DNA from 4 places in the Nonomuraea mesophila genome. Region 2 is predicted to be linked to each of the others. Evidence: riboswitches for the same ligand, from Rfam matches in the RefSeq annotation. Region 2 holds a riboswitch; each other region holds the start of a gene.

Region 1 (4,998 bases), on a different contig from region 2:
GTGCAGATCGCGCTCCTGGTCTACGACGCGGGTTCGTAGCGGGGGCACCGCGCGGCCGGTGCCCCGATCGTGGCGTTCTCCGGTCGGCGGACCGCTGGAATTCCAGCTTTTCGCGCCGGGTGCCCGTGACCAGGCCGGCCGGCGCCCCCACCGGGCCTGTGGCGCGGCCGTTCCGTGCCAGGCCGGCGCGGGTCCCGCGCGTTGCGGCGGGGTCACGAGCGGACGGTACGACGCCGGGCCGCCACGGCCGGCCCCCTGGTGAGCACCCGTGCCGGCGCGGCCCGCCGCCCGTGACCAAGCGCTTGTCCACAGTGGAGTGGCCGTTACGGTCAGGTACGCGGCAGCCGTACCCTTGTCTGAAAGGGCATGTCACGAAGGGACAAGTGGGATGAGTTCAGCGGGTGAAGGCCTGTCTCGCCCGCTTCCCGAGCAGGTGCGGCTGAATGTCGTCGACTTGGCGTCTCAAGTTCTCGGCACGCTGCCCGCTGCCAGCATTCCGCCGCCGCTTCGTGGCATCGCCAAGTTCGACCCCCGCAAGCGGGCCAAGCTGGCCGGCGCGCCCATCGCGGCGCAGCTGGAGAACGACAAGAAGTTCCGCGAGCTGGTCGCCGAGTCGGTGACCGCGGGCTGGCCAGAGCTGGTCGCCTCGCTCGCCGAGGGCAACGTGCCGCCCGCCGCCGACCCCGTGCTCGTGGCCGCGGCCGCCTATCTCACGCGCCCGCCCGGCTGGGCGGAGATGATCGAGACCGCCCGCGCCGACCTGGAGCAGTCGCTGGCGGCCGCCGAGGGCTCCGAGCGCGAGGAGGTCGTCACCCGGCTGCGCGAGCAGCTCGCCGCGCAGAAGAGCGCGGCCAAGGAAGAGACCGACCGCCTGCGCGGGCAGGTCAAGGCCGCCCGCGCCGAGAACTCCGATCTGCGCCGCAGGCTCCACGACGCCCGCGAGCGGGCCAAGGCCGCGGTGCGGCGGGCCGAGGAGATGGAGCGGGCCGCAGAGGATGCGCGCACGGCCGCCTCGGCCGCGGGCAGCGCCGGCGAGTCCGAGCTGCGGCGGCTGCGCGAGCGGCTGACCGACGTGGAGAAGCAGCTCGAAGCCTCGCGCCGGGCCGCGCGTGAGGGCAGGAGCATCGAGGACTCTCGCATCAGGGTGCTGCTCGACGCGCTGCAGGACGCCTCCGCCGGGCTGCGCAGGGAGCTGGCCCTGCCCACCACGATCAGCCGGCCGGCCGACTCGGTCGCCGCGGTCACCGGAGAGCGGCCGGGCGTGCGCGTGCCCGCGCGTGCGCTCGCCGACGACGATCCGCAGCTCCTCGACCAGCTGCTCGCGCTGCCGCAGGTCCATCTGATCATCGACGGCTACAACGTCACCAAGACCGGCTACGGCACGCTCACCCTCGCCGACCAGCGCAACCGGCTGATGACCGGGCTGGGCGGGCTGGTGGCGCAGACCAGGGTCGAGGTGACCGCGGTGTTCGACGGGGCCGAGCTCAACGCCCCCGTGCAGGTCGTGGCGCCGCGCGGGGTGCGGGTGCTGTTCAGCGCGCCGGGGGAGATCGCCGACGACCTGATCCGCCAGCTCGTACGCGCCGAGCCGCCCGGCCGTGCCATCGCCGTCGTCTCGTCGGACCGGGAGGTGGCCGAGTCCGTCAGGCGGATGGGAGCCAGACCCGTTCCTTCTGGCTTGCTGCTGCGCCGCCTGGGCCGGGCTTAAGTTACGAATTGGTATGTTCGGGTGAGACCCCACCCGCCACTTCTGTACTATTTCGCCCCAGTAATGATCCCTGGGAGGCGACGCAGTGAGGTTTGGCCGGGTGCCGGTGGCCGTGGGTCTCGCGTTCGGGCTGGTGGTGTCCCCCATGGGCGCCGCGCTCGCTGATCCGAAGCCCACCATCGGGCAGGCCAAGGCCAAGCTCGACAAGCTCAACGACAAGGCCGACAAGGTCGTCGACCGTTACAACGCGGCGACCGAGCGCTACAAGAAGGCCAAGGGCTCCTACACCAAGCTGAATAAGAGCTACAAGCGCAAGCTCCGGACGGTCGCCGACCTGCGCGTCGAGATCGCCGACATGGCCGCCAGCGTCTACCGGGTCGGCGAGTACGCCACCTCCCTCCCCGGGCTGGTCGGCTCCGAGAACCCGCAGGGACGGCTGGCCGGGATGGCGCTGGCCGGGCAGATGGCCAAGGAGCGCTCGGAGAAGCTGGCCGCGTTCGACCGGGAGAACCGCGGGCTGAAGAAGCAACGCGACAAGGCGCAGGACGCGCTGCGCTCCGCCGACGAGGTGCGCGGCCAGGTCGAGAAGGAGCGCAAGGAGATCCTCGGCCTCATCGCCAAGCAGAAGAAGCTGCTGAAGAAGCTGGGCGCCTACCGGACCGGTGACCCGAACAGCACCGGCATCGAGTACACCGGATCCGCCTCCGGGAACGCCGCGGCGGTGCTGCGGTTCGCGTTCGCGCAGGTCGGCAAGCCGTACGTGTTCGGCGGGACCGGGCCAGGCGGCTACGACTGCTCGGGGCTCACCCAGGCCGCCTGGCGGGCGGCGGGCGTGTCGCTGCCGAGGACGACGTGGTCGCAGTGGTCGTGGGGCGCCAGCCGCAGGGTGTCGCTGAACGCCCTCCAGCCCGGGGACCTCATCTTCAGCGAGGGCCTGGGGCACGTCAGCATCTATGCGGGCAACGGCAAGATCGTCCATGCGCCGCAGACGGGCGACGTGGTCAAGGTGGTCAGCCTCTCCGCCTACGGCCGCAGCCTCGTGGGCGCCGTCCGCCCGTAACCCTCCTACGACGCGGCATCGTTGCCACCGTGAAGTCGCCCTGCGGGCGGCTCGCGGCCGTGTTCCGCCACGTTCCGCCATCAGCTGATCACCGCGGGTCTCGCGCGCAGGACGCGAAGAGTGTGACAAAAGCGACATATGACCCTTGACAGACGGGCGTGGCCAGAAGTGTGAGTAGGGTCACTTTTTGGTAACGGCGCCCCTGTTTCAGCAGGGGTTCCGGATTTTACTGACACCTTTTTGGATCTTTACCGGCTGACTGCGCTTTTGCCGATCCTTGACCGTACGACGTAGCTTCTGGCGTCGTCGCGGTGCACAAGCCATGGCGCCGCGGCCCCGCATCGGTCCCTCCCGATGTGAAGACAGATAAAGATCCGCTGGTCATCGCCGCGATATCCCCATGGCACACCTGTCTGACCGGGGCGATGGCCTGCCGAATCCGTGCAGCCAGGAGGCACGGAACCGGGGACCCAGCGATCCCAGTTCCCCAGGGATCAGGGGTGAATCGGCGCGCCCATCGCGCCGTAGGGCGACTTCCAGGCCCGAATCCGACAGCTAACCCGGTAGGCGTTCGTGGAAGACCCAAGGAGAAATCCTGTCTACCTCCCTGCATAACCCCCGTCTGTCCCGCCTTGCCCTGCGTGGCGCAGCGCTCACGATGACCGTGACGGCCGGAGGTCTGGTCCTCCATGCCCCGGCGGCCCTGGCGGCGACGACGAGCGACACGGCCGGCGTCTCCTCGGTGAGGGCGGCCACGGCCGCCACCACCGCGAAGTCGGCCAAGGCCGCTCGGAAGCGAGCAGCCAAGATCGCTCGGCAGAAGGTGAAGGCCGGCAAGGCCCTCGCCGTGGCCAAGAACCAGATCGGTGACCCGTACCGTTACGGCGCCACAGGACCTGGTTCGTTTGACTGCTCCGGCCTCGTCCAGTTCGCCTGGAAGAAGGCCGGGGTGAAGCTCCCGCGCGTGGCGAGCAGCCAGTTCGCCCGCATCAGGAACAAGGTCTCCTGGAAGAACCTCAAGCCAGGCGACCTCATGTTCTTCAACGGGCTCGGCCACGTGGGCATGTACGTCGGCAAGGGCAAAATGATCCATTCGCCGCGGACAGGCGAACGGGTGCGCATCGACAAGCTGGGCGGATGGCGCAAGTCGTCGTTCGTCGGCGCGGTCCGTCCCGGCCTGTGACGAAGCCCCGCCCGGGGCCTTGAGGATCCACTCAGGACCCTGGGCGGGCTCCCGTCCCCCACCGCTCGCCGTCACTGATCCCGGCATCGTCCGCCCGCACTGCTCGCGTCACCGTTCCCGGCACCGTTCTTCGCGCCGGCGTACGCGCCGGCCCCCGCTACGATCGGCAGCGTGTCCCCGCAGGTGAGCCGACGAGCCGCGCTGACCGCGGTCCTCCTCCTCGGCCTCGCCGCCGACGCTCCCGCTCCCGGACCGCCGGCCCTCCCCGCGCGGGACCGCGACCTGTGGCCGGACGGCCAGGCCGTCGCCCGCGGAGCACGTTCCCTCGTCACCGGCCACCACGCCGCGCCCGGCACGCTCGACGAGCTCGCCCGCCGCGCCGACTCGGCGGCGCTGCGGGTCACGGCCGTGCTCGGCCGCCCCGTACGGCCCGTGGTCATCGTCCCCGACACCGCGCAGGACGCCGCCAGGCTGGCCGGCTCCGGGCCTCTCGACGGGCTGGCGGCGGTGGCCGACGACGGCAGGGTGATCGTCGTCCCCGAGTCGTTCGGCAGGCTCACGTCCCTCGGCAAGGACGTCGTCCTCACCCACGAGCTGACCCACGTCGCCGCGGGCACCGGCGGGCTGCCCGTCTGGCTCTACGAGGGCTTCGCCGACTACGTGGCCTACCGGGACGCCGGGCTGCCCGTGCGCACGGCCGCCGCCGAACTGGCCGCCGAGGTGCGGGCCGGGCGCGTGCCGGCCGCCCTGCCGGGGCCGGAGGCGTTCGCCGTGGGCGGGCCCGGACCTGGACGGCTCGCGCTGGCGTACCAGGAGGCCTGGCTGGCGTGTCGCTTCCTTTCCGGCCGTTTCGGTGAGAGGAGCCTGGTGAGGCTCTACCGTGATGCGCAGGTGGCCGGCGTCCGCGCGGCGCTCGCCGCGCTCGGGCTCTCCGTGTCCACGCTGACGGCGCGGTGGCGCGTGTACGTGCGGGAGCAGCTCACGTGAAGGGGAGGAACATGAGCGGACGTCAGGACGCGGACGGCCCATCGGAGGAGACCGAGGCGC
Region 2 (4,998 bases):
GCGATCATCCCGCCCATGGAGACGCCGACCACGTGCGCGGCCGGCCAGCCGAGGGCGTCCATGAGACCCGCGGTGTCGTCGGCCAGGTCGTCCAGCAGGTACGCCGAAGGCGCCCCCGTCGTGGGAGCGCCCTGGTCGTGGAAGTGGGTCGACAGGCCCGCGTCGCGGTTGTCGAACCGTACGACGTGGTGGCCCTGCTCCGCCAGGAGCTCGCAGAGCCCGTCGTCCCAGTGGATGAGCTGCGCGCCGAGCCCCATGATGAGGAGCAGGGGCCGGCCGTCGGGGGAACCGATGCTTTCGTAGGCGATCTCGATGCCGTTCGCGGCTGCGCGGAGGGTCACGGTGGCCAGAATGTCATTCTGCCGCCGGGTTCGTAAAGTCAGCCCCGCCGGGCGTAGGCGCCGGTCGAGAAGGGCACCGGCCGCCCCTTCTTGCCCAGGCCGTCACCCCACTTGGTGATGACGTAGTCGATCTTGATGTGTCCCTTGCCGCCGTTGCCGTCGATCATCAGCGAGTCGCGGTTGAAGGTGCCGCCGGTCAGGTCGGCGAACGTCTTGGCGTCGAGATCCAGCATGATGCCGCGGCTGGACGGCTCCCCCGGCCCCCGGTCGCCGACGAAGAAGGGCATCTTCTTGCCCTTGTAGATCACGTAGCCCTCGGTCAGCAGCGGCCAGCTGGGGCTGGCGGCCATGCCCTTCTGCATCGGCTTGCCGCTGGCCGGCAGGCCGGTGTCACCGGCCCGGCCCGAGCCGTCGTCCCAGAAGTACGACGCCGTGGTCGAGCCCTTGAACAGGGCTTTCTTCTCGGTGTCCGGATCGGCGTGCGCAGCGGTGCAGACGACGCTCATCGAGCTGACGGTGGAGGCGGTGAGCAGGGCAAGGGAACGCAGACCAAAACGGGAAGCCATGAAAATGAGAAGTCCTTCGCGAGGGGACGAGGGGGAGGCACGCCGGCAGAAAGGCACGGCGCAGCGGCACGCCCGAGCGACTACATCGGGCGAGGCAGGATGTTCAGGGAAGGAGGGCCGCTCAGACGGCGGCCGGCGCTACGCGCTTCAGGGGTACGACGCGGTGATACATGCGTTATGTCCTCTCCATCACGCCTACCGGGTTAGCTGACGGGTTCGGGCGTGGAGATGCCCTACCGGCAGATGGCCGGATTCACCCCAGTGAGGTGGGTCCCCGGTTCCCGATCGAGTCGGGATTCGGCGCCAGCCGGAGGCCCTCTCTTGGGTAAGGGCCAGGTCACCGGCTGGTAATGGCGGCAACTCTAGCAGCGAATCGGACATACGCAAACGATTCGCCATCAACCGGGCAAAGATCTACCTAGCCCGGGAATACGAAAGGGGGTACGGCATGCCGTACCCCCTCGGTTCCTCCAGCTCAGCCGCCGCTCTTGCGCCTGAACGACCTCTTACTGGCAGCCGGGCCGTGCGCCCCGTGAATCTTCGATGGGTCGACGCCCCTGCCACCAGCGCCGGAGGCCGCGTGCTGGTTGCGCTTGCGCTCCAGCGCTTCGCGGAACTTGCGCTTCATCTCGTCCTCGGGAGTTTCGCTGACTTCCGGCTCCGGTGATTCCGCCATGAGGACCTCCATGGTGTTGGGGACAACCACAGCTTCGCACGGCGTCGCTTTCGGCGCGAAACCGGCTCTCCCATCACCTGTCGCGCGTGAACGCCAGCAGCCGGAACACCGGGTCGGGCCCGTCGCGCCCCTGCCCGTGACCCACGAACGTGACCTCGCCGCCCTGCCGCAAGCCGTGCCGCGCCGCCTCGGTCACGACCAGTTCCGCCCCGTCGGCCGGACGCCCCCGCCCTCCGCCCCCGTGGGCGGCGCGCTTGTCGACCGTCGTGACGTACACCCCGCCTGGCCGCACCACGCGCGCGGCCTCGGCGATCACCGGGCGGGCGTCGTCGAGCAGGTGCAGCAGCCAGATCGTGATGACCGCGTCGACCGACCCGTCACGTACGGGCAGCAGCGAGCCGTCACCCCGTACCACGGGCACGCGCCCCGCGGCCAGCCCCGCCATGCCGGCGGAGGCGTCCACACCGAGCACCCGCAGCCCGCGCCGGGCCAGTTCCTTGCTCACCAGCCCGGTGCCGCACGCGACGTCGAGCAGCGTGCCCCCGGGCACCAGACCCCGCACGGCGGCCGCCGCGGCCTCCGCCCGCGGCAGCCCGCCACGGGTCTCGTCGTAATGCGCGGCTTCGAGATCGTAGTCGAGCACGACCGAAGGGTACGCCGCCGGGTAAAAGGTGACCATTCGGTTCCTGGTGTTGTGTTGGAGCGGCCCAGGAAATACACCCCGCATGTTGGTCGACGCCCCGGACGCCACGATGGACGTGCCGCGATGAACGTGCTCGGTCATGACCTGGCGATGGATCTGGGTGCCGCGAGCACCCGCGTCTACGTCAAGGGCAAGGGCATCGTGCTCGACGAGCCGTCCGCCGTCATGCTCGACAGCCGCACGGGCCGGGTCGTCGGGTACGGCGCCGAGGCCGCCCAGGGCGCCCGGGGAGAGACGCGCTGGCCGGTCAGCGGCGGCCTGCCGGTCGACGACGAACTCGCCCGGCATCTGATCAGGTACTTCCTGCGCAAGGTGCACGGCCATCCCTTCTCCAGGCCGCGGGTCGTGCTCGCCCTGCCGGACAACTCCACCCCGATCGAACGGGCCGCGCTGCGCGACATCGCGTTCGAGGCGGAGGCCAGGGGGATCCTGCTGATCCCCCACGCGCTGGCGGCGGCGCTCGGCGTCGGCCTGCCGGTCAAGGACTGCGCCGGGCGCATGGTGATCGACATCGGGCGCGACTCCACCAGGATCGCCGTGCTCTCCCACGGAGACGTCATGGCGGCCACCACCGTTCCCGGCGGCGGCGAGGGCATGAACCGGGCCATCATCCGCCAGGTCGAACGCGACCACGGGCTGCAACTCGACAACGAGGAGGCCGAGTCGGCCAAGCGACGGGCCGGCACCGCGTGGAAGCCGCTGTACCGGCAGGTCACGGTGCGCGGACGCGAGAGCGGCACCGGCCACGAACGTACGGTGCCGCTTCCCGTCCAGCGGATCTACGAGGCGACCAGGCAGCCGATCGAGTCCATCGTGCGGGCCGCCGTCGACACCGTGGAGCAGTGCCCGCCCGAGATCTCCGTGGACCTCGCCGAGCGCGGCGCCGTGGTGGTCGGCGGAGGCGCGCTGCTGCGCGGGCTCGGCCGGCGGTTGCGGGCGGCGCTGGGCATCCCGGTGAGCAGGGCGGAGCGGCCGCTGGAGTCGGTGGCGCTCGGGCTCGGCCGCTGCGCCGAGAACCTGGGGCTGATCTCCAGGCTCCGCGGCCGATGACCCGTCCCTGGAACTGGAGGACCGTACGACGGCGGCCCAGGGGCGGCTCGGCGGCGGTGAAGGAGGATGGTTCTTGACATCCTCCCGGCCCTGAAGGACCGGGATTCCAGCCGTCGCCGACTGGCCTTCCTGCTTCACCGCCGGTCGCCCGCCCGGGAAAGGGAACTCCCGTTGAGGTCTTACACCAGCTCCACAGGCGTTTCACCTCTCCGCAAGCCCTGCGGCGAGGGTGCTTCTGATCGTTCGTCCGGTGGCTTGGTTATCACCACCGTCGAACACACTACCGAACCGTGCGATGTCGTGCGGCGTTCTGACGCCGGTTCGCCTGGCGGCGAATCGGCTACCCCTGTCCTGCTCCGCAGGGGTCCGATTCCTCCCCCGTCTGAAGGCGGGGGTTTCCTCGGAGGTATCCGATGACCGTGCACGGCATCGACCATGTCGGGGTGACGGTGCCCGACCTCGACGAGGCGACGAAGTTCTTCGGGCGCGCGTTCGGGGCCGAGGTGCTCTATGACACCCTGCCCAAGGAGCGGGGACCGAAGGAAGGATGGGCGGTCGAGCGGCGGTTGGGGGTGCCGCAGGGGACGGTCGAGCTGGCGGTGCGCATGCTGCGGCTGCCCAACGGGCCCGGGATCGAGTTGTTCGAGTTCGGCGGGCCGCGCCAGGCCGACCCGGTCCTCATGTGCGATCTGGGGTGGCAGCACGTCGCCCTCTACGTGGACGACGTGGACGCGGCGGTCGAGCAGGTGATCGAGGCCGGCGGGTCGCCGCTGGGCGAGCCGGTGCCGCTGCCGGGAGCGGAGTCGGGCACTCGCAACCGGTTCGTCCACTGCCGTACGCCCTGGGGCAGCGTGGTGGAGCTGGTCAGCTACCCGGACGCGCAGCCGTACGAGGAGGACACCCGGCTGCGCCGCTGGCGCCCCTGACACCGGACGCCCAGGCGGCACCGGTCACCACGCCCCCGGTACGGGCGAGGGCCTGGTGGTGCCGGGGGCGGCGCGGTTCACGGGGTGGAGAGGGCCTCCGTCGGGGACAACCGGGAGGCGCGGACGGCCGGGTAGAGGCCGGCCACGGCGCCGATGAGCAGGGTGGCCGCCAGCCCGCCCACCGTGGCCCAGGCCGGCACCACGGACGGCCAGCCGCTGAAGTACGCGTACCCCATGGTGACGCCCATGCCGAGCAGGATCCCCCCGCTCCCGCCCATCGCGGACAGCAGCAGCGACTCCGACAGGAACTGGGTGCGGATCTGGCCGCGGGTGGCGCCCAGGGACCGCCGCAGGCCGATCTCCGCGCGGCGTTCGAGCACCGAGATGACCATGGTGTTGGCCACGCCGACGCCCCCGACGAGCAGGGCGACCGCGCCCACTCCGAGCAGGAGGTTGGCGAACGCCTGGCTGGTCGCCTGCTTGGCGGCCAGCGCGTCGGACGGGCGCGAGACGTCCACCTCGTTCGGCGCCTCGGGGTTGGCCGTGCCTGCCAGCACCTGCCGTACCGACTCCAGCTTGGCCTCGTCCGAGCGGGTGTAGAGCGTGGTCGGATGTCCGTCGAAGCCCAGCCGCGACTGCGCCACCGGCCAGCCGACCAGGACTCCGCTGTCCAGATCGGTGGCGAGCGCCACCGGGTCGAGGATGCCGACGACCGTGAACCGCGCGCCGCCGACGA
Region 3 (4,998 bases), on a different contig from region 2:
GTTCTGGTCGAAGCCCTGCTGACCGTAACCCTGCTGGCCGTACTGCTGCTGGCCGTAGCCGGGCTGGGGCTGCTGGCCGTAGCCCTGCTGGTCATAACCTTGCTGGCCCGGCTGCTGCTGACCGTAACCCTGCTGGCCGTACTGCTGCTGGCCGTAGCCGGGCTGCGACTGCGGCTGCTGGCCGTACTGGGGCTGCTGGCCGTAGCCCTGCTGGTCGTAACCCTGCTGGCCGGACTGCGGCTGCTGACCGTAGCCCTGCTGGTCATAGCCCTGCTGGCCGGACTGCGGCTGCTGACCGTAGCCCTGCTGGTCATAGCCCTGCTGGCCCGAATGAGACTGCTGACCGTAGCCCTGCTGCTCGTAACCCTGCTGGCCCGACTGCGGCTGCTGGCCGTACTGCTGGCCGTACTGGTTCTGGTCGTAGCCCTGCTGGCCCGACTGGGGCTGCTGGCCGTACTGGGGCTGCTGGCCGTACTGGGGCTGCTGGCCGTAGCCCTGCTGGTCGTAACCCTGCTGGCCCGGCTGCTGCTGGCCGTAGCCCTGCTGGCCGTACTGCTGCTGGCCGTAGTCGGGCTGGGACTGTGGCTGCTGACCGTACTGGGGCTGCTGGCCGTAGCCCTGCTGGCCGTACTGCTGCTGGCCGTAGTCGGGCTGGGACTGCGGCTGCTGACCGTATTGGGGTTGCTGGCCGTAGCCCTGCTGCTGACCATATTGGGGTTGCTGGCCGTAGCCCTGCTGCTGGCCGTAAGGGGGCTGCTGCCCGAAGGCGTCGTCCGCGCGGTAGCCGACCACGGTGACGTCGGGGTCGGGCTCGCTGGGGTGGCGGCCCGGGTTCTGCTGGCCGTAGTGGGGAGGCGCAGAGTTCTCGCCGGATTCGTCCTGTGGGTACGGCGGCTGTCCGGTGCTCACCGTGTCACCTCGCTTCGAGTGCGCGCGTGGCACATGTCAGGACACATGCCTGTGCTGCCCAACGTATCGACATAGGTATCAACAATCACCTTTCCGTGTGGTCAAGGTCCGCGTCACCCGACGTCAGGTGGAGCAGCATGCGGGTGTTGCCCAGGGTGTTCGGCTTGACGTGTTCCAGGTCGAGGAACTCCGCTACACCCTCGTCATACGAGGCCAGCAGCTCGGCGTAGACCTCGGGGGAGACGGGTGTGCCCTGGATGCGGCGGAAACCGTGCCTCGCGAAGAAGTCGACCTCAAAAGTAAGACAGAATACACGCTGCAGTCCCAGGTCTTTGGCCTGCTGGATTAGCGCCGAGACGATCCGATCGCCCACCCCCATGCCTCGGCATTCGGGATCGACGGCCACCGTACGGACCTCCGCGAGGTCCTCCCAGAGCACGTGGAGCGCCCCGCAGCCGACGACCTGACCGCCACGCTCGGCCACCCAGAACTCCTGTACGTCTTCGTACAGCGTCACCGTGGCCTTCTTCAGGAGCCGCGGGCCCGCGCCCGCGTAGGTGTCGACCAGGCGCCTGACCCCCCGCACGTCCGGCGTGCGAGCACGCCGGACCACCACCGCGGTCTCCGGCACACTCAGTTCCGCCACCTGCTCCATGGCTCTCCAGAGTACAGATGTCATTACGGCTCGGACCTAACTCGCATGTCTCCGCCCATCCTGTTACAACTCGTGGCCGAGTGAGTACGACGTCGCTCCCGGCCTTCGTTCGGGAGGAAGCACCACATACGGCCCCACCGGCACGACTGCCACCGAGATCCCCTTGTGACACTTCGGTTGCGAAACCTCTACAGAGTTGGCAGTTCTGGTTGAGCAGGAACCCGGAGTGCATTAGTGTCCAGCGACGATGATCCCCGCGTGTCGCGCGCGGGGAGGCACGCTCAATTCCCCTTCAGGGAAGCCGGGGAACCGCCGGTGGCGACCGCCATCACGGGGTGAATCCGAGTTTTTCGGTAGGGCTGCTCCGGCCCGAACCCGTCAGCTAACCCGGTAGGCGTCTACGAGAGGAGCATGGTTGGTGAAGCGCACGCTCGACCGTGGGAGGAAGTCGCCGGGCAGGCATGCCGGTTCTCCGCAACGCCCCCGGTTGCGCCACCGCCTCGGTGTGGCAAGTCTCACAATCGCCGCGCTGCTGCTTTCGGTTCCCACCGGCCCCGCCCTCGCCGACCCCAAGCCCTCGCTCAAGGACCTCGCCTCACGGGTCGAGAAGATGCACACCGAGATCGAGACGCTGACCGAGCGGTACAACGGCCAGCGGGAGAAGCTGAAGACGGCCAAGAAGGCCGCCGAGGCCGCACGTAAGACGCTGGCGGCCAGCGAGGCGGACCTGACGGCCAAGCGCGCCAAGGCCGCCCTGCTGGCCCAGAACGCCTACATGACGGGCGGGCTGAGCCGGGCGCTGGCGTTCACCTCCTCCGAGAACCCCGACAGCTTCCTCGACGGCGCCGCGACCACGTTCGCCATCGAGCAGCGGCAGGGCGAGGAGCTCAACCAGCTCACCAAGGCCATGAAGGCGGCCGAGCGCGCCAGGGCGGGCGCCAAGTCGCGCATCGCCGAGGTCGAGAAGATCGTCAAGGATCTCGACGGCAAGCGTGACAAGATCAGCAAGCTGGTAGCCAAGGTCGAGAGCAACCTGTTCAGGCGGGCGCTGGGCGAGGCCGGCCGTCCCGGCACGCGCGCCACCCGCGTCAACCTGCCGATCGCGGGCAGCGGCAAGGCCGCGCAGGCGGCACGGTGGGCGCTCACGCAGCAGCTCAAGCCGTACGTCTGGGGCGCCGAGGGTCCCGGCTCCTACGACTGCTCCGGCCTGGTGATGGCGGCCTACCAGCGGGTGGGCATCTCCCTGCCGCACTACACCGGCGACCAGTGGACGGCGGGCCGGCACATCTCACGCGACGAGATGCGCCCTGGTGATCTGGTGTTCTTCTACGGCGACCTGCATCACGTGGGCATCTATCTGGGCGGCGGCATGATGGTGCACGCCCCTCGGACGGGCGACGTGGTGCGGATCGCGTCGATCGCACGGCGGCCGTTCGCGGGTGCGGTGCGCATCGCCGACTGAGCGGCGACGGGCACCCGCTAGATGAGCTGCCGGCGTGCCGCCCACGCCACGGCCTCGATCGCGGTGGCGACGCCGATGCGGTCGCAGATGCCGCGCAGCCTCCGGCGTACGGTGCGGCCGCTGATGTCCAGTCGTCTCCCTACTCGGTCGACCGTGACTCCTCTGGCGAGTTCCGCCAGTAATGCCAGATCCGCATGGCTCAGCTCAACGTCTTCAGTGAGCACTTCCATCGGGAGCCCTCCCCCCCAACAGCAGGCCTGGACCCCTCTTAGCCAGGCCACAGCCGCTCCTCGCAGAAGGTAAACGCATCATGGAAAGGTCGTCAAGCACGACAATCGCCGCCCTTGACCAGCGCTGTTGACATGATTCGCCATAGGTGGCCGGGTCGCGCGGGCCGCCGCTTGCCGCCGCGCCACGCACAAGGCGCCCGCCGGTTCCGCCACGCCGGATCCGGCGCCGGCCGGCCCGGTTTTTGATCCATCCGCCGGCGGTTTTCTGCGTGATCCATACGCCGCACAGCCGCTCCTCACCATGGGCTGGAGCACGCGGCGGCCCGTTATTTAAGGACCCGCCTGGGGTCGCCGCCATCGTGGACGCAGAGCGGCGGAAAATCGCATGAAACGCGCCGTACGCCCGTCCGGGCTCTTGACCCGGAGCTGACAAGCTCGTACGGATGCGGGGCTGCGGCCCCGCGACGTGCCGCACGGTACAAACGTGAGCGCCCGGAAGCGCAGGCTCCGGGCGCTCGATTCCGCGATAGGTCAGTGGGTCGGCTTCACCAGGGGGAACAGGATGGTCTCGCGGATGTTCCTGCCGGTGAAGGCCATGATCATGCGGTCGATGCCGGCGCCCATGCCGCCCGTCGGCGGCATCGCGTATTCGAGCGCCTGCAGGAAGTCCTCGTCGAGCTGCATGGCCTCCGGGTCGCCGCCCGCGGCCAGCAGGGACTGCTCGACCAGGCGGCGGCGTTGCTCGATGGGGTCGTTGAGCTCGGAGTAGGCGGTGCCGAGCTCGGTGCCGAACCCGATGAGGTCCCACTTCTCGGTGACGAGCGGGTCGTCGCGGTGCTGGCGGGCCAGCGGCGAGGTCTCCAGCGGATAGTCCATGACGAACGTGGGCTGGATGAGCGTGTGCTCCACGAGCGCCTCGAACAGCTCCTGCACGAGTTTGCCAGGACCCCACTTGGGGTCCCACGGGATCTCGCGCCGGTCGGCGATCTTGCGCAGTTCCTCCAGCGACGTCGAGGTCGTGATCTCCTCGCCGACGGCCTCGGACACCGCGCCGTAGAGGGTGATGCGCGGCCACTCGGGGATGCCCAGGTCGACCTCGACGCCGTCGTGCACGACCACCGTGGTGTCCAGGGCGGCCACCACGGCCTTCTGGTACATGCGCTGGGTGAGGTCGGCCATGTCGTGGTAGTCGAGGTAGGTGCCGTAGGCCTCGATCATGGTGAACTCGGGGTTGTGCGTCGAGTCGGCGCCTTCGTTGCGGAAGTTGCGGTTGATCTCGAAGACCTTCTCGATGCCGCCGACCACGAGCCGCTTGAGATAGAGCTCGATCGCGATGCGGAGATAGAGCTCCATGTCGTAGGCGTTGATGTGCGTCTTGAACGGCCGGGCCGTGGCGCCGCCGTGGATCGGCTGCAACATCGGCGTCTCGACCTCGAGGTAGCCCTCCTCGTGCCAGAAGTCGCGCACCGCGCGCACGGTGGCGCTGCGGACCCTGGCCATCTTCCTGGACTCGTCGTTGACGATCAGGTCGACGTAGCGCTGGCGGACCCGCGCCTCCGGGTCGGTGAGGCCGACGTGCTTCTCCGGCAGGGGCCGCAGGCACTTGCTGGTGATCTGCCAGCTGTCGGCGAGCACGGACAGCTCGCCCCTGCGCGAGGTGATGACCTCACCGGTCACGCCCACGTGGTCGCCCAGGTCGACGTCGCGCTTCCAGCGGGCCAGCGACTCCTCGCCGACCTTGT
Region 4 (4,998 bases), on a different contig from region 2:
CGTAGCGGGCGCGGTGTCGTTCGTGGCGCTGGTCGGGGCGGCGCTTTGGGTCGGGGCCCTCGCCGACGTCGTGGACCGGCGAAAGGTGTTGCTCGCGGCGCACAGCGGTCTGGCGTTGACGTACGCAGCCTTGTGGATCCACGCCGCACTGGGCGGACGCTCCGTTGCCATCCTGATGACGCTGGTCGCCTGCCAAGGGCTGGCCTTTGCGGCGATCATGACCACGATGGGTGCCACGGTGCCCCGCCTTGTCCCGATCGAGCTGCTGCCGGCGGCCAACGGCCTCAGCTCCTTGACCCGTTACGCCGGGTCGATCCTGGGCCCTGTCCTGGCAGGTGTGTTGATACCGCTCGTCGGGCTCGACACGCTGTACCTGTTCGACGCCGTCGCGCTGCTGGCCATCGTGTGGGCCGTCGTCAAGCTGCCACCGCTGCCACCGCACCCGGGCAGTCCATCGGCCGATCCGGATGCCCGCAGCCGCGGGCGCCGGCCCGTGATCGGCCAAGTGCTGGCCAGTTTCCGGTACTTGGCGGCCAGCCGGCTGCTGGTGGCCGTACTGGCGGTGGACCTCGCGGCGATGGTCTTCGGGATGCCGACAGCCCTGTTCCCGGAGCTCGCCCAGCACAGCTACGGCGGACCCGCGGCAGGTGGCCTGGAACTCGGCCTGCTGTACGCCGCCTATCCAGCAGGAGTCGTCACGGCGGCCTTGTGGTCCGGCACGTTCACCCGCGCCCGGCGTCACGGTGCGCTCATGGCGGCGGCCGCGGCGGCGTGGGGGATCACCGTGGTGGCGTTCGGATCGGCTGCGCATCTGTGGATCGCGCTGACGGCGCTCGTCCTCGGCGGTGCGGTCAACTTCGTGCTGAGCACGTTTCGCAATGCCATCACCCAAGCACACACCCACGACGCCATACGCGGCAGGATCCAGGGCTTGCTCACCGTCGTCCTCTTCGGAGGCCCGCACATCGCGAACCTGCTGCACGGGGCCGCCGCATCGATTCTCGATCCGCGGATGGTGATCTGCGCCGGCGGGCTGCTCACGACCGTGACCGTGGCGGGGATCGCCTGGGCGACGCCAGAACTGCGGAACTACGCGCCTCAACAGATGCCGTCTCCCGGGTAGGAGGCGGATCTGCGTGTCGGCACAGTGTCAGGTCCGGTTACGCGCCTGGCCCGCAGCGTTGCCATAGCGGGCTGGTCGACCGCCGCAGATCGTCGCCCACCGACCGACGGTTCCCGGCGCAAGCCCGAGCAGCCGGCTTCTTGCTACGACGGCGCAGGCGAAGCAGCGGGAGCACAGGGTTCTCCCTTGTCAGTTCATGGAGATGTGCACGTGGTCGTAGTGGTTCTCCGTGATGCTGCCACGGTCGGACATCGTGCTCCAGCCCGATCCGTGGTTGATGCGCTGCTTCCAGATGACGTACTTGACGCCCAGCTTGCTCTTGTTCTTGATGGCCCATTCCGCGATGCGGTCGCCCAGGGCGGCGTTGGCGGCGGAGGGCATCGAGCCGCCCGTGCTCATCATGAAGTCGCAGGCCCGGCCCAGCGGGTGTTCGCCGCTTGAGCCGCCGCGGAAGCAGCCGACGGTGAAGGGCAGCGCGAAGTTCTTGCCGATCTGCTCCTTCATCAACCGCGTGCGCGGGGTGATGTTGTCGGAGCCGGACGGCAGTTCGGGCGCCCAGCCGCCGTCCGACCTGCGGTTCGTGCCGAACGGCACCAGGTCCTGCAGCTTCTTCTCGATGTCGTCGATGACGTCCTCGGCCTTCTCGCGCCGGCCGGCCACCTCGGCGGCGTCCTTGCGGATCTTGCCGGCGAGCTCGGCGGCCTCCAGGGCGGCCTTCTTCTTCTGGTCGCGTGCCTTGGCCACGCCCTGCACGAACGCCTGCTGCTCGGCGGTGACCTGGTTGAGCACGGCCGCGCCGCCGCTGTTCTCGGGCAGCATGAACGCGGGAACGCCGGAGTTGCCATTCTGGTAGCGCAGCCGGGCGATCTCGGCGACCCGCTTCTCGGCCGTCGTGAGCGCCTCCTCGGCGGTGGCCAGCCGGGCCTTGGCCGCCTTGGCCGACTTCTGTGCCTTGGCCAGCTCGACCCGCTTGAGGTTGTACGCCTCGATCAGCTTGTCGACCTTGTTGTTGAGCTGCTTGAGCTGGGCCCGTAGCTCCGACTCCTTGGGCTTGGCCGTTGCGGACGCCGGGGCCGCCGAGACGGCGACGGCGGCGGCGGCGATGAGACCGATGGCAAGACTCGCGGGGGACGAAGCCGCCACGTAGGTGTTCCTCTCCCTCTGCCGGCCGGGTTAGCTGACGGGTTCGGGTAAGGGAGCTGCGTTTCCCTACCACCGAAGTGGATTCACCCCAGGTGCGATGGGTCCCCGGCTCCTGGGCAACTCGCCCAGGATTAGGCGGTGCAACGGCTGTTACGGCCGGTGCATAACGGGATATTAGTGGTAGATCACGAGTCATGCGACCTTAAGTAGAAATCTATTCTTGATCGATCCGTGACCGGAGCATACAGGCCGCCTCCTCCGGCATCACGTCGTTGACGAACGCGCCCATCGCGGACTCCGAGCCCGCCAGATACTTGAGCTTGTTCGGCGCCCGCCGGATGCTGAAAAGCTCCAGATGCAGGTACGCGAGCTCGCGGTCCCGCCGCACCGGAGCCTGGTGCCAGGCCGAGATGTACGGCATCACGCCGCCGAACAACCCGTCGAAGGCCCGCAGCACCGAGGTGTAGAGCGGGGCGAACGCCGCACGTTCCTCCTCCGTGAGCGCCGCCAGGTCGGGCACCTGCCGGTGCGGATAGACGTGCACCTCGAACGGCCAGCGCGCGGCCGCCGGCACGAACGCCGTCCACAGCTCGTTACCGGCCACCACCCGCGTCCCGGCGGCCCGCTCGGCGGCCAGCACGTCGGCGAACAGGTTGCCCGGGCCCTGATGGCGGGCCGCCGCACCGAGCTGGAGCTTCGTCCTGGGCGTGACGTACGGGTAGGCGTAGATCTGGCCGTGCGGGTGCGCCAGCGTGATACCGATCTCCTCACCCCGGTTCTCGAAGCAGAACACCTGCTCCACGCCCTCGATCGCGGACAACTCGGCCGTACGGTCGGCCCAGGCCTCCATGACGAGCCGTACCTGTGCGTCGGAGAGCTTGGAGAAGGAGGACGAGTGGTCGGAGGTGAAGCACACCACCTCGCAGCGCCCCACCCCCGGACGAACCTCGCTCAACCCGCCAACATCGTCATAAGTCCCGAAATTTGTGGAGAAGGATGGGAAGCGGTTCTCGAACACCACCACGTCATAGTCGTAGGCCGGGATCTCCGTCGACCGCGCGTCCGACGACGGGCACAACGGGCACTCGGCGGACGTGCCCGTCGGCAGGAACGTCCGCGTCTGCCGGTGCCCGGCCATCGCGATCCACTCCTCGGTCAGCGGGTCGTAGCGCAGCTCGGAGGCCACCGGCCGGGGCTCCAGCGGCCGACGGTCGATCGCGCTGCGATCGGCGTCGTCGCGCTGGTCGAAGTAGACCAGCTCCCGGCCGTCGGCCAGGTGGGTGATGGTGCGCTTCAATGCGTGCCCTCCGCGATGATCAGTTCTCCGGCCCGCTCGGCCAGCTGGGTACGGGCGTCCTCGGGCAACCCCGCGTCGGTGATGACCACGTCCGCCTCGCTCAGTTCGGCGATGGTGCTGATGCCCACGGTGTTCCACTTGGTGTGGTCGGCCGGGACGACCAGCCGGTGCGCGGCCGCCACGAGCTCCCTGTCGGTCTCCGACTCCAGCAGGTTCGGCGTGGTGAACCCGGCCCGCACGCTCATCCCGTGCACGCCGAGGAAGAGCGTGTCCACGTGCAGGCGGCGGATCGCGGCCACGGCAACCGGGCCGACCAGCGCGTCGGACGGCGTACGTACGCCTCCCGTCAGCACGACGGTGCGGTCGGCGCGCGGGTTGCGGTGGAAGACCTCGGCGACGGGGATCGAGTTGGTGATCACGGTCAGCTCGGGGACGCCGATGAGGTGGTGGGCCAGCGCCCAGATCGTGGTGCCCGCCGACAGCGCCACGGCGGTGCCGGGGCGGACCAGCCTGGCCGCGTGCCGCGCGATGGCCTCCTTCTCCTGCTGCTGACGGGCGGACTTCGCGGTGAAGCCCGGCTCCTCGGTCGATCCAGGACCGAGGGCGGTCGCCCCGCCGTGTACCTTCTCCAGCAGGCCGCGTTCGGCCAGCACCTCAAGGTCACGGCGGATGGTCATGTCGGAGACGCCCAGTTCGCGTACGAGGTCGGCGACCCGGACACCGCCGTTGCTGCGCACACGTTCGAGGATCGTCTGCTGACGCTGCTGTGCGAGCACGCCCGCTCCTTCCAACAGATTCCACCAAATTATGACACGGCGCTGTTGGGGAATGTTAGGTCGCTACGGATCGCTTGCGCCGTTCCATGGGGGAGAGAGACGTTGAAAGGACATCGATCACCTGGGAGGCGTACTGATGGCCAGGCGAGCACGCAAAGGCCGGGCACGCAAGAAGAAGAAGGCCAACCACGGCAAGCGCCCGACCGCACGCTGACGTGGTGGCCGCCCGCCGGCGGCCACCACCAGCACCCATCCCGCCCACCGGCCCGGCCTCAGAGAAGGAGCGCGGGACGGTCGGGGTGATCGGCCCTGATCACGACGTCGGCCGCCTCCTGCGGCCGCACCTCGCGCTCGTACCGCTCGTATGCGGGCAGCCGCCACCGCTCCTCCACAGGCGTACGGCGCTCCAGCGCCGCCGCCGACAACCACACATGCACGGTCAGCTCGAACGCCAGCCCCTGCCCCAGCAGCAGCGTTCCGTCGACGACGACCACCCCGCCCGGCGGCAGCTCCTCGTACGGCAGCCGGTACGCCCGGTCGATCCGGCTGTCCCACAGAGCCGGCAGCACCCGCCCGGAGCCGTGCTCGTTCAAGGGGTCCAGCACCTCTCGGCGCAGCGCCTTGACGTCGAGCCAGTCCTCGTAGAAGGCGTCGGGATC

Evidence for each region. Region 2 has a riboswitch for cyclic di-AMP ahead of E1295_RS26345 (hypothetical protein). Riboswitches for the same ligand answer to the same signal wherever they lie in the genome.
Region 1: it holds a riboswitch for cyclic di-AMP, as region 2 does, so the genes downstream of both, E1295_RS41365 (C40 family peptidase) here and E1295_RS26345 (hypothetical protein) in region 2, are expected to answer to the same signal.
Region 3: it holds a riboswitch for cyclic di-AMP, as region 2 does, so the genes downstream of both, E1295_RS51965 (C40 family peptidase) here and E1295_RS26345 (hypothetical protein) in region 2, are expected to answer to the same signal.
Region 4: it holds a riboswitch for cyclic di-AMP, as region 2 does, so the genes downstream of both, E1295_RS19625 (coiled-coil domain-containing protein) here and E1295_RS26345 (hypothetical protein) in region 2, are expected to answer to the same signal.

Annotation. Positions count from the first base shown of each region.
Region 1 covers NZ_SMLD01000193.1:92-5,089, reverse strand. The annotation lists gene E1295_RS41380 (response regulator) at 1-39, shown strand, start outside; gene E1295_RS41375 (NYN domain-containing protein) at 455-1,708, shown strand; gene E1295_RS41370 (C40 family peptidase) at 1,809-2,768, shown strand; cyclic di-AMP (ydaO/yuaA leader) riboswitch at 3,190-3,353, shown strand; gene E1295_RS41365 (C40 family peptidase) at 3,427-3,951, shown strand; gene E1295_RS41360 (hypothetical protein) at 4,123-4,938, shown strand.
Region 2 covers NZ_SMLD01000077.1:35,867-40,864, forward strand. The annotation lists gene E1295_RS26340 (alpha/beta fold hydrolase) at 1-341, opposite strand, end outside; gene E1295_RS26345 (hypothetical protein) at 380-907, opposite strand; cyclic di-AMP (ydaO/yuaA leader) riboswitch at 1,085-1,220, opposite strand; gene E1295_RS26350 (DUF5302 domain-containing protein) at 1,383-1,583, opposite strand; gene E1295_RS26355 (class I SAM-dependent methyltransferase) at 1,657-2,226, opposite strand; gene E1295_RS26360 (rod shape-determining protein) at 2,350-3,336, shown strand; gene E1295_RS26365 (VOC family protein) at 3,750-4,262, shown strand; gene E1295_RS26370 (ABC transporter permease) at 4,340-4,998, opposite strand, start outside.
Region 3 covers NZ_SMLD01000086.1:9,751-14,748, forward strand. The annotation lists gene E1295_RS50265 (RDD family protein) at 1-909, opposite strand, end outside; gene E1295_RS28025 (amino-acid N-acetyltransferase) at 995-1,564, opposite strand; cyclic di-AMP (ydaO/yuaA leader) riboswitch at 1,833-1,976, shown strand; gene E1295_RS51965 (C40 family peptidase) at 2,070-3,026, shown strand; gene E1295_RS28035 (helix-turn-helix domain-containing protein) at 3,044-3,256, opposite strand; gene lysX (bifunctional lysylphosphatidylglycerol synthetase/lysine--tRNA ligase LysX) at 3,788-4,998, opposite strand, start outside.
Region 4 covers NZ_SMLD01000048.1:12,656-17,653, reverse strand. The annotation lists gene E1295_RS19630 (MFS transporter) at 1-1,123, shown strand, start outside; gene E1295_RS19625 (coiled-coil domain-containing protein) at 1,313-2,266, opposite strand; cyclic di-AMP (ydaO/yuaA leader) riboswitch at 2,272-2,414, opposite strand; gene galT (galactose-1-phosphate uridylyltransferase) at 2,481-3,563, opposite strand; gene E1295_RS19615 (DeoR/GlpR family DNA-binding transcription regulator) at 3,560-4,339, opposite strand; gene E1295_RS52485 (50S ribosomal protein bL37) at 4,476-4,553, shown strand; gene E1295_RS19610 (nucleoside/nucleotide kinase family protein) at 4,612-4,998, opposite strand, start outside.